Regions from separate parts of the Paenibacillus sp. FSL R5-0810 genome, predicted to be linked through region 1. Evidence: riboswitches for the same ligand, from Rfam matches in the RefSeq annotation. Region 1 holds a riboswitch; each other region holds the start of a gene.
The links. Region 1 has a riboswitch for cyclic di-GMP ahead of MKX76_RS08985 (transglutaminase-like domain-containing protein). Riboswitches for the same ligand answer to the same signal wherever they lie in the genome.

Region 1 (3,098 bases):
GATGACTGCGTGCTTGATTTTATTTAGCGATTTGTTGATCTGAACCGACCAATCGATCCGGTCTTTGCCAATCGCTTTCCCTTGCTTCTCGATCAGCTTTCCGCCTTGCGGCTTCAGGTTCACAATGACGGTCTGAACCCCGCCCTTTATCGGAATAGCAATAATGATTTCGGTGCTACCTTTAAGAACTTCCTTCTTGAATTCTGTACGAATTTCCAGCTTACCGCTGATGTTGGAATGGCTCTCCACGTAATCATTGAAGGTCATCACAACTTTGCCGCTTCGGTCCACCGTAAAACGGCCAACTTCACCTTGACCGGAAACGAGCGGTGAGTCAATATCCGTGAAGATTTCAAACTGCTGCGGCAGCTCGAAGGTAAATATGTCTCCATTTTTATAGTTGTGACCGTTCGGCAGCTCCCATTCATAGCTTAGATTAACGGCTGCACCGATATCCAGGCTGCTGTCCGGGTTATAAACGGCATCTATGACGGTGCCGTCCATGTCGGTTAACACAACTTTGGTTAAAATGCTATCATTATTGATTTCTGATTCGGATGGGCCATAAACATCATCCGTCACTCCATACACTGAATCCTGCACGCTTACCGGTTCTGGAACATTGCTCGATGCATTGACCGTCCAGTCCGATCCTCCAAACAACGTTTGGAGCATAAGCAGCAGAGCCAATACGATTCCACTTACTTTTTTCTTCATGATCTCTCCCTCAGCCTCTCCATTACCCTCAATATATTTGGTTCCGATGTTGCTTTCGCGTGCGCAAATCGAGCCAACCATCTCTCGGATGATATGCCGACAAGAGATTTGTTCGTCCATCACCTCCGCTTACTTTTATTTGGCGCACGATACATTGGTGCCTGTATTTTCCTTCAGAACCAATTGAGCTTCTAGCATTGTAACGCCCGATTCTGAATATTTTCTGAATAAAAACCCAAATAAGCCTTGGACAATGGTCCAAAGCTTAAGGTTTTTGCTATAAAATTTAATAATACTTGGCTGCGAAATAACGCGATGCCTCTTTAATCATTTTGAATCCGGCACCCTTGCTTTTCCATCCCGCATCCACGGTCGTGTCAATCGTTACCCACCGGCCGTTTAAATAAACTTCATTCCAAGCGTGGTAAACATCGACGTAATCTGTTGTCCCCATCACAAGCTTGGTCGGAATGTCCATGCTCCGCAGCATGGATGCGAACAAGGAGGCGTAATCATAACACATGCCTTTTTTCCCTGACAGCGTGCGGTCAATATTGGGAAGATAGTCCGTCAGCTCACTGGAGGCGAGTGCTTTGTCGTACCGGATCGTATCGACGATATATTCGTGGATCAGCTTTACTTTTTCCTCGTCGGTGTCTGCAAACCGGGTTAGCTTCTTTGCAAGCTGAGCCGCCTTGTCGCTTGAACGCCAATCGATATTTTGTACCGAGTTCAAGAACACCCTGCTGCTATTGGTTAGTTGAAGCTTAACTTCCGCTTCTTGAACGATCTTATACTTGGTACCGTTGACCTGCTCCAGTACTGTTATGGTATAACGACCATTTCCCATCTGCAGCGGAAAGGTCTCCTGCTGCTTGTCCGGTAAAAGCGTATATGTATACTTGTTTTGCCCTTTCGCAATCATAAGCTTGGTCTTCGTGTCCGCTTTCACGTCATAGCGAACGACGATGACTCCTTGGTCGAGCTGCTCCAAATCCAGCCAATCTCCAGCTTGCGAAGCTTGTGCAGCCGGAGCTAGCATGAATAACGCAATAAACCCTACAATAGCCAACACCATGTTGCGCATACTGTAAACTCCCTTCGGTAGCCAGGCTGCCATTGACTGCTCATCAAGAAGGCCCTGTGGCTTTGCGTCCTTATCTTTCGACAAGTTTGCCGTTATCGTAATAGAGTTTTCAAAGAATTAATTGAATAAAAATCTCATATAAAAAACAAAAAAAGCATCTTCGTTCGGTAGCTGGCTGCCATTGATTGGGATCAAGAAGGCCCTGTAGCTTTGCGTCCTTGCCTTTCGACAAGTTTGCCGTTTATCGTGAGTAGCTTTATGTGAGTTCATCATACCAAATATCTCTAATTCTATCAAGCAAATTTTGAGATTGATAGACGACGAACGACAACAAAAAACGTCTCCATAGAGACGTTTTTGTATCAATCCCGCTTGATCATCAATCCGTTAGGGAAATCCTTAAAGGGACAGCTCCTTTTTTAACCGATCGAGCTGCAGCAGGTGGTGCCTGTAATGCATCTCCACCAGCAGAAACCACTCTTTGGCGTTTAAGGCTCCGAAGCCGGGATGAGGAATCGTACGGCTGCTGTTTGCTTGATGCAAATCCGCTTCCGTACGCTTCATCCGTTCCACTACTCCCTGAAGACCCTCAACTAACTGCTCTTTGCTCGCGGGCTGCTGCGGCGTGTACTGCGGTGAAGCTGGAATTCGAATCCTTACGGGCGGAAAACTTCCGAGTTCGAATACCGCCCTGCCTCTCTCCGTTTTTTCCCCAGAGGATTCGATGGCTGTTTCGTTTCCGGCCAAACATTGATCAACATTATGCAGGTGCAGATATTGAGCCGATTGAATCAAATGCATATACATTTGCCCAATGGACCAGTCCTCTTCGTCCGGTTTGATATGCAATTGCTCCAGCTCCAGGTGCTCCAGCTCATTCAAATAAATTGCTACTGTTGATTCAAACGCCTGCAAGGCTTCCACTGTATTTCTCATCATGAATATCTCCTCTTCCATCTGGTATACACCCAATATAAAAAAACGCTCCTGACAACAGCGTGTCAGTAGCGTTTTAACATTTTTTCAGCTTCTTCACGAATCCGGTCACGGAAAGAATCAGGTTCCAGCACCTCCACGTCCCCTCCCCAGCTGAGAATATGGGGCAGCAGCTCTTCCGGCTGTCTGACCCGAAAGTGGACCAGAAGACTGTGTTCCCTTTGCTCAGCAGCCTCCATATAGAAGCTCGCGGTCTCGGCGATTTTATCGGCCATTTCCGGATTTACCTGAATCAGCACTTGTACGTTACGGTCGTCAGACGGACGATATTGACTCAGCTTAAATCCTTGGGGAAGGA
Region 2 (3,098 bases), 1.5 Mb from region 1:
TTTGGGGGCGATATAAATCATCCATTTGTCAATAAGGTTGGCCCGAAGGAAGGATCCGTTTACTTCGCTGCCTCCTTCTACCAGCAGGTCGGTAACACCTCGCTGATATAACATATCCGATAATGCATGGAGGTCCAGCCCGTAACGGTTCACAGGAACGAACAGAATTTCAATTCCTTTTTGCTGCAGCATGCGCACTCTTTCCGGATCAGCATCCTCCTTCGTGACTACCCATGTCTTTGCTGCTGAACAGTCGGTAACTTTGGCATCCTCAGGCAGTCTCAAATTCGAATCTAAGATGACCCGTATGGGATTCTTCCCGCTTTCTTCTGGCAGTCGGGTCGTAAGGAGGGGATCATCCGCCAAAACCGTATTAATTCCTACTAAAATGGCATCGACTTTGTTTCTTAATTTATGTACCACAAGCTGTGTTTCATCACATGTAACCCATTTAGAATGTCCCGTCGACGTGGCAATTTTCCCGTCAAGCGTCATGGCTACTTGGGAAATAATAAACGGCCGTCGTTTTGACATATTGTGCACGAAACGTTCATTGAGTAATTCGGCTTCCTTCCCCAATACACCCACATCAACTTCTATCCCATGCTCTCTCAATAATTGAATGCCTCTTCCGGCCACCATCGGATTCGGATCCTGCATCGCCACGACAACTCTTGCGACTCCCGAGTTGAGGACGAATTCTATACAAGGAGAGGATTGAGGACTTGGTTCCAGCGTCACATAGAGCGTTGCGTCTTCGGTATATCCTTCAGCCATTTTGAATGCATGCACCTCCGCATGAGGTTCCCCTGCATTTCGATGAACACCTGCACCGACTACTTGTCCATCTTTAACAATTAGTGCGCCAACAACCGGGTTCGGGTTCGTTTTCCCATTGGCCGTACCTGCCAGTTCCAATGCCAGCCTCATAAAATGTTGGTCTGAATTCATACGATTTACACTCCCCGTCATAATAAAGCCGTCTCCACCAAGGAGTTATAGATATGACCTGATTTTTCGATTTTCGTTGCCAAATACCGATTATTGTGCTCGGACACATCTCCCCAAATCGATACATGCTGATCGGTTACAAGTCCTTTTTCCCGCAAAGACTGCAGCTTTCTAGGATTGTTCGTAATCAGGGTGACTGGTTTTTGCCGCAAGCTCTGAAGTACACGTATGGCTTCTTCATAGGAGCGATGGTCATCCTCGAAGCCAAGACCAAGATTGGCCTCTACTGTATCGAACCCTTCCTCTTGCAAAAGATAAGCTAACGATTTAGAGAAAAGACCTATACCGCGACCCTCGTGATTCGCCAAATAAAAGAGAGCCCCGCTGCCGTTTTCCACGATCATGCGCATGGATGTCCGCAGTTGGTAGCCGCAGTCGCATCGTTTACTCCCAAAAATATCTCCCGTATGGCAAATGCTGTGCATCCGTATCAAGGCATGCTCTTCGTTAGCAAAATCACCGTATACCAGCACGGAAGACTGCTGATATGAAGCGAGATCTGCCTGAGATAATGATTCTAGAATATCATTCTTATCCATAAATGAATTGCCTGTATTTAACCAACTGTACCATTTAAATACGACTTCATGATCCTCCAATTGCACAGGGAGCCGAACGGGACCAACAAGGCCGATGTTGGGACATTCCGGCTGTTTAAGAATGGTTAATTTACTGTCTAGCAATTTCCTGACCTGGTCCGAATTCATGAATACAACTCCTTTTTTGTTATGATGGTTACAATCGATGGTTTGTTTTCCTCCCTGAAAACGTTGGCAATTTTGCGTTAGCTATTACTTCTTCAGCCTAAAAAATCCAGCCGCAGAAATGTAATTTTCTAGAAATGGACACAAAAAAACCCCTGTCTGAATAGACGGAGGCTTCCGTCGTATTCGGTAACTGGCTGGCATAGCGGATGCAAGCGATCCACCTTAGCCCCTGTAGCTTTGCGTCGCCACTTTTCAGTGGGTTTGCCATTATCGTACGATGTCATTTCATAAAATTAATCCGCGATTGTTGTCGATCATGGAAAGGCAACACCAAATCAGAAACAATCGAAAGTAATAGCTTTTTGTCGATATGACTACAAATTGAATATAAAATACAACATCATGAATTGCAACCAAAATATAATTCGATCCGAAGGACGATTAAAGATTACCGTTTTCCCGCCCACTTTCTAAACTAGGACTCTGAACCCACACTTCAAATGGTCCGCTTAAGCTTTATTTCAAATGACGGCTTCGTAATGTATTCCATATAAGCGATCGTGCCGGTAAACTCCAACGATTCCGCCAACGGCAACAATATGGGTTGGCATGATCATGGCATTCGCCTCCGCTCGTTATTCTTGCTTATCATCAGCTTTTCGAGGAATAAACCTCATTGTAATTCACGATGGCTCCAGGGGAATGCTCTTCATCTAAAATGCGAAGCAGATGTTCTCCAATCTCGGCAGTAGACAGCAGCTGCCCTGATTCAAAGGCCTGGGAAAATGCACCGGCCAGCTCAAACTGCTTCTCATCCTGTCCTCTGGCCATGCTCTGCATTTCCGTATCCACCATGCCGGGATTGACGGCAATAATCTGAACCGGGTTCTCTCGGCTTGCTTGCTCTGCCCCTACGCACTGCGTGAACATATTCAGCCCGGCTTTTGCGGTACAATATGCGCTCATGGAAGGAGCGGGGTATACCCCCGAACCCGAAGAAATATTCATTATTTTCCGCCGTGCCTTATACCTGTTTGTTTGGTTCAAAAAGCAAGAGGTTAGAATCATCGGCGCAATAAGGGTAATTTGGACATTCTTCGCAATCTCGGCTGCGCCGCATTGTTCAATTTTCCCGAGTGGTTCCAGCATCGAGGCATTATTAATGAGGTAGAGCGTATCGGTATCCGCAAGCTCAATGCTTCTTATGATATTCTCCATCAACTGCTCTAGACCCGAGGGGTCACTCAAGTCATACACATAATGAGTGTAACGCTCATAACGATCCAGTGTGATCGAATGGTTTCTCGCAATTCCGTAGACGGCATGCCCCTGCTGAAGAAGCATCAGTGCAAGCTGTCCTCCGATCCCTCTCGACGTGCC
Region 3 (3,098 bases), 3.4 Mb from region 1:
GTCATGGTGCCGGCCGCCGCGGCCTCCGCTCTGCTCGGGAAGACAGGGGGAAAGCTGGCCGATGCCAAAGGGAACACGGATCTGTTTCTAACCGCCATGATTATGTTGGTCGCTTGCTTTGTACTCTTATCCACGTTCTCCGCCATTTCAGCCGTCGCGGTTGCTCTCTTCCTGATTCTAGGTAATGTCGGGCAGACGTTCGGGATGATTGCACTATCCAACTCCGTCTCCCTTAGCTTAGCGAAAGAGCAAGCCGGCATCGGGATGGGATTGATGCAGATGCTGAATTTTATTTCGGCGGGGATCGCTTCCGGTGTGTACGGAACAATGCTCGATATCCGCTCCGAGGTATCGTGGAACCCCTTGTATGCCTATGCCGAGGGGCAGGTTTACAGCAATATTTATTTGGTGCTAGCCGGGCTGCTGCTCGCCATGCTGATGTTCTATTCCCTACGGTTCGGGAAAACGGAGCACGGTCATATAAGAGCGGCGGGAAGCTGATATCGCATGCTTTCGAGTCCATTCATTACAAATAGGAAATATAGGAGGAGATTCTAATGACAACCACTTTATTCATTAAAGCCAACAACCGCCAAGGGGCCGTCACAAGCAGATTATACGACGCATTTTTCAATAGCTACCGCGAGGCACATCCGAATGATGCGGTGGTTGAGGTCGACCTGTATCAGGAACGCATTCCCCTTCTGGACGACATTATGATTAGCGGGAATTTCAAGTCAGCCATGGGCATGGAGCTTTCGGAGGAAGAGCAGGCCGTTCGGGACATCGTCAACCGGCACTTGGAGCAATTTCTTGCCGCCGACAAATTGGTGTTTGCCTTCCCGCTCTGGAATCTGACGGTTCCTGCAGTGCTGCATGCCTACCTGGACTACATGCATCATCCGCGTAAAACGTTCAAATATACGGAGCAGGGCTTGGTCGGTCTGTTGGGTGACAAAAAAGCAGCACTGCTGAATGCTAGAGGCGGGATCTATGCGGAGGGCGATCCATCCGAGATGGCGGTCAGCTTCGTAAAAAATCATCTCAACGTGTTCGGGATTACCGACATTACTACGATTATCATTGAGGGGCATAATCAATTCCGGGATCGAAGCGAGGAAATCATTGAGGAAGGCCTTCGGCGGGCAGCCGAAGCGGCAAAGCTTTTTTAAATCATGGAGAAGCTGGTTATTTTGACATATTACACGCTCTGCTAGTTACTTTGTGACAAAAAATTACAAAATCCAGCAGGAAATTGTCGGGAATTTGAGTCATGAAGCCTATATTCAATGAAAAACAATGTAAGTTATAGTTTGATTAGGTCATTCATTCAGAACTATATGTTGTATCTTTCGACAATTGAATCGTTCGTACGATAATCGCAAACCCACTGAAAAGTGGCGACGCAAAGCTATAGGGGCTAATGGGGTTCTGCATAGAACCGCGATGCCAGCCAGTTGCCGAATACGACGGAAGCCTCCGTCACTTCTTGCTAGTTACTACCTATGTCTACAAGCTGACGGAGGCTATTTGTTGTTCACAAATTTTTATAGGGAGGCTCCTGCAGTAACTGCCTGTTCCTTAAAAGTTACGGTCAATTGCCTGAAAGGAGGTGAATGATGCGGAACATGATTTCCCGCAGCGCGGTATAACTACAGCAGTTCGACTCTCAGCGGATAACAAGGAATATTCATGCGGCAGCGTCTTTGACAGCAAACCAATCGAATCGTTTCGTACGATAATAGCAAACCCACTGAAAAGTGGCGACGCAAAGCTATAGGGGCTAATGCGAATCTGCTAAGATACGTGATGCCAGCCAGTTGCCGAATACGACGGAAGCCTCCGTCCTATTTTGCTATGGTAATCTTCATGGATGGAGGTTTTTTATTTTTCGCTAAGAGCTACCGAATCTTCACAGCGGCGATAAATAGGAGATCGATTTCATTATTAATCACTTATTCTTAACAAGGAAGAAGGGAAAATAATGGGCCAAAGAACATTGCTGAAAGTAAACGATCATTTTCCTAATATCCTCAGCATCTCTGAAATTAAAGAAAGGCTGATCGAGCGAAAAGAAATCCTGTATCTGTTGCAAGAGGAAACCAGGAATATGAACGATTTGCTGTCTATACCTTATTTATTTGTGATTGCGGACCCAGAGGGAACCGTTATCGATTATTGCGGGACGGAGCTGTTAAAAGGTTATTTTGAAAGAAATCATTTGAAAATCGGAACATCTTCTGCTATGAACAAGGCGGGAATCAATGCCATTGCGTTATCCATGGAAAATCAATCGGTCTCAGTCGTAATCGGCGCCGAGCACAGCAATAAATTGTTTGCAGAGCTGTCCTGCGTTTGCACGCCAATACGAATAAATCATGTTATTATAGGCTACCTCAGCCTCTGTTTTCATTACTTTCACGAGGTTACATTTGTACTGCCCCTCATTGAACATCTGGCCAAAAATATTGAAGAAAAGTTACCCCAAAAGGATCCCATGCTACAAAAAGAGCTGACCTACTCACTCTTTGACCAATATGAATTAACAAACCGCGAGAAAGAAATCGCCTACGAATGGCTGGAAAATAAAAACGTGCCTGAAATTGCGGATATTTATGGAATCAGTCAAAGCACGGTCCGTACTTTCATCAAAAAGATATACGCCAAAACGAGAGTCAATCATAAAGGGGCATTCCTAAGAAAATTTACATGAAGATATAGGCAATACACAAGCACTAATTACCCAATTATGGGTATTTTATTTATTAAAGTAAAATTTTATAATTATAGGCAAGCCACTGATGACAGATAGTTAAAATTTAAACTAATTCATAATTCGTACAATCTATCGCAAACCCATCGAAAGGGTGGTGACGCGAAGCTGCAGAGGCTGTTGTGGACGCTCATATGCAACCACGATCCCTGCAATTGGCCGAATACGACGGAAACCTCTGATCCGCCATGCGACAACGATTGAATAGGGAACTGTTTATTTTAGATAACCCTGCTGACCTGACGCCGCTGCAGAAACTGAATCGGGTAGCCTTCAACATTTCATGAAGAGGAGCATGCTTTAACGGTTTGTTCGTTTAGGAATG

Region 2: linked by a shared signal. The riboswitch ahead of MKX76_RS02215 (GTP cyclohydrolase II) and the one ahead of MKX76_RS08985 (transglutaminase-like domain-containing protein) in region 1 are both predicted to bind cyclic di-GMP.
Region 3: linked by a shared signal. The riboswitch ahead of MKX76_RS23835 (helix-turn-helix transcriptional regulator) and the one ahead of MKX76_RS08985 (transglutaminase-like domain-containing protein) in region 1 are both predicted to bind cyclic di-GMP.

Annotation. Positions count from the first base shown of each region.
Region 1 is NZ_JBBOCF010000001.1:1,990,995-1,994,092, forward strand. It holds gene MKX76_RS08980 (collagen binding domain-containing protein) at 1-717, opposite strand, end outside; gene MKX76_RS08985 (transglutaminase-like domain-containing protein) at 1,004-1,804, opposite strand; cyclic di-GMP riboswitch class I at 1,818-1,905, opposite strand; cyclic di-GMP riboswitch class I at 1,968-2,053, opposite strand; gene MKX76_RS08990 (DinB family protein) at 2,204-2,740, opposite strand; gene MKX76_RS08995 (helix-turn-helix transcriptional regulator) at 2,806-3,098, opposite strand, start outside.
Region 2 is NZ_JBBOCF010000001.1:488,255-491,352, reverse strand. It holds gene ribD (bifunctional diaminohydroxyphosphoribosylaminopyrimidine deaminase/5-amino-6-(5-phosphoribosylamino)uracil reductase RibD) at 1-951, opposite strand, end outside; gene MKX76_RS02215 (GTP cyclohydrolase II) at 969-1,718, opposite strand; cyclic di-GMP riboswitch class I at 1,901-1,994, opposite strand; gene MKX76_RS02210 (SDR family NAD(P)-dependent oxidoreductase) at 2,370-3,098, opposite strand, start outside.
Region 3 is NZ_JBBOCF010000001.1:5,368,148-5,371,245, forward strand. It holds gene MKX76_RS23825 (MFS transporter) at 1-501, shown strand, start outside; gene MKX76_RS23830 (FMN-dependent NADH-azoreductase) at 558-1,172, shown strand; cyclic di-GMP riboswitch class I at 1,371-1,465, shown strand; cyclic di-GMP riboswitch class I at 1,734-1,828, shown strand; gene MKX76_RS23835 (helix-turn-helix transcriptional regulator) at 1,985-2,713, shown strand.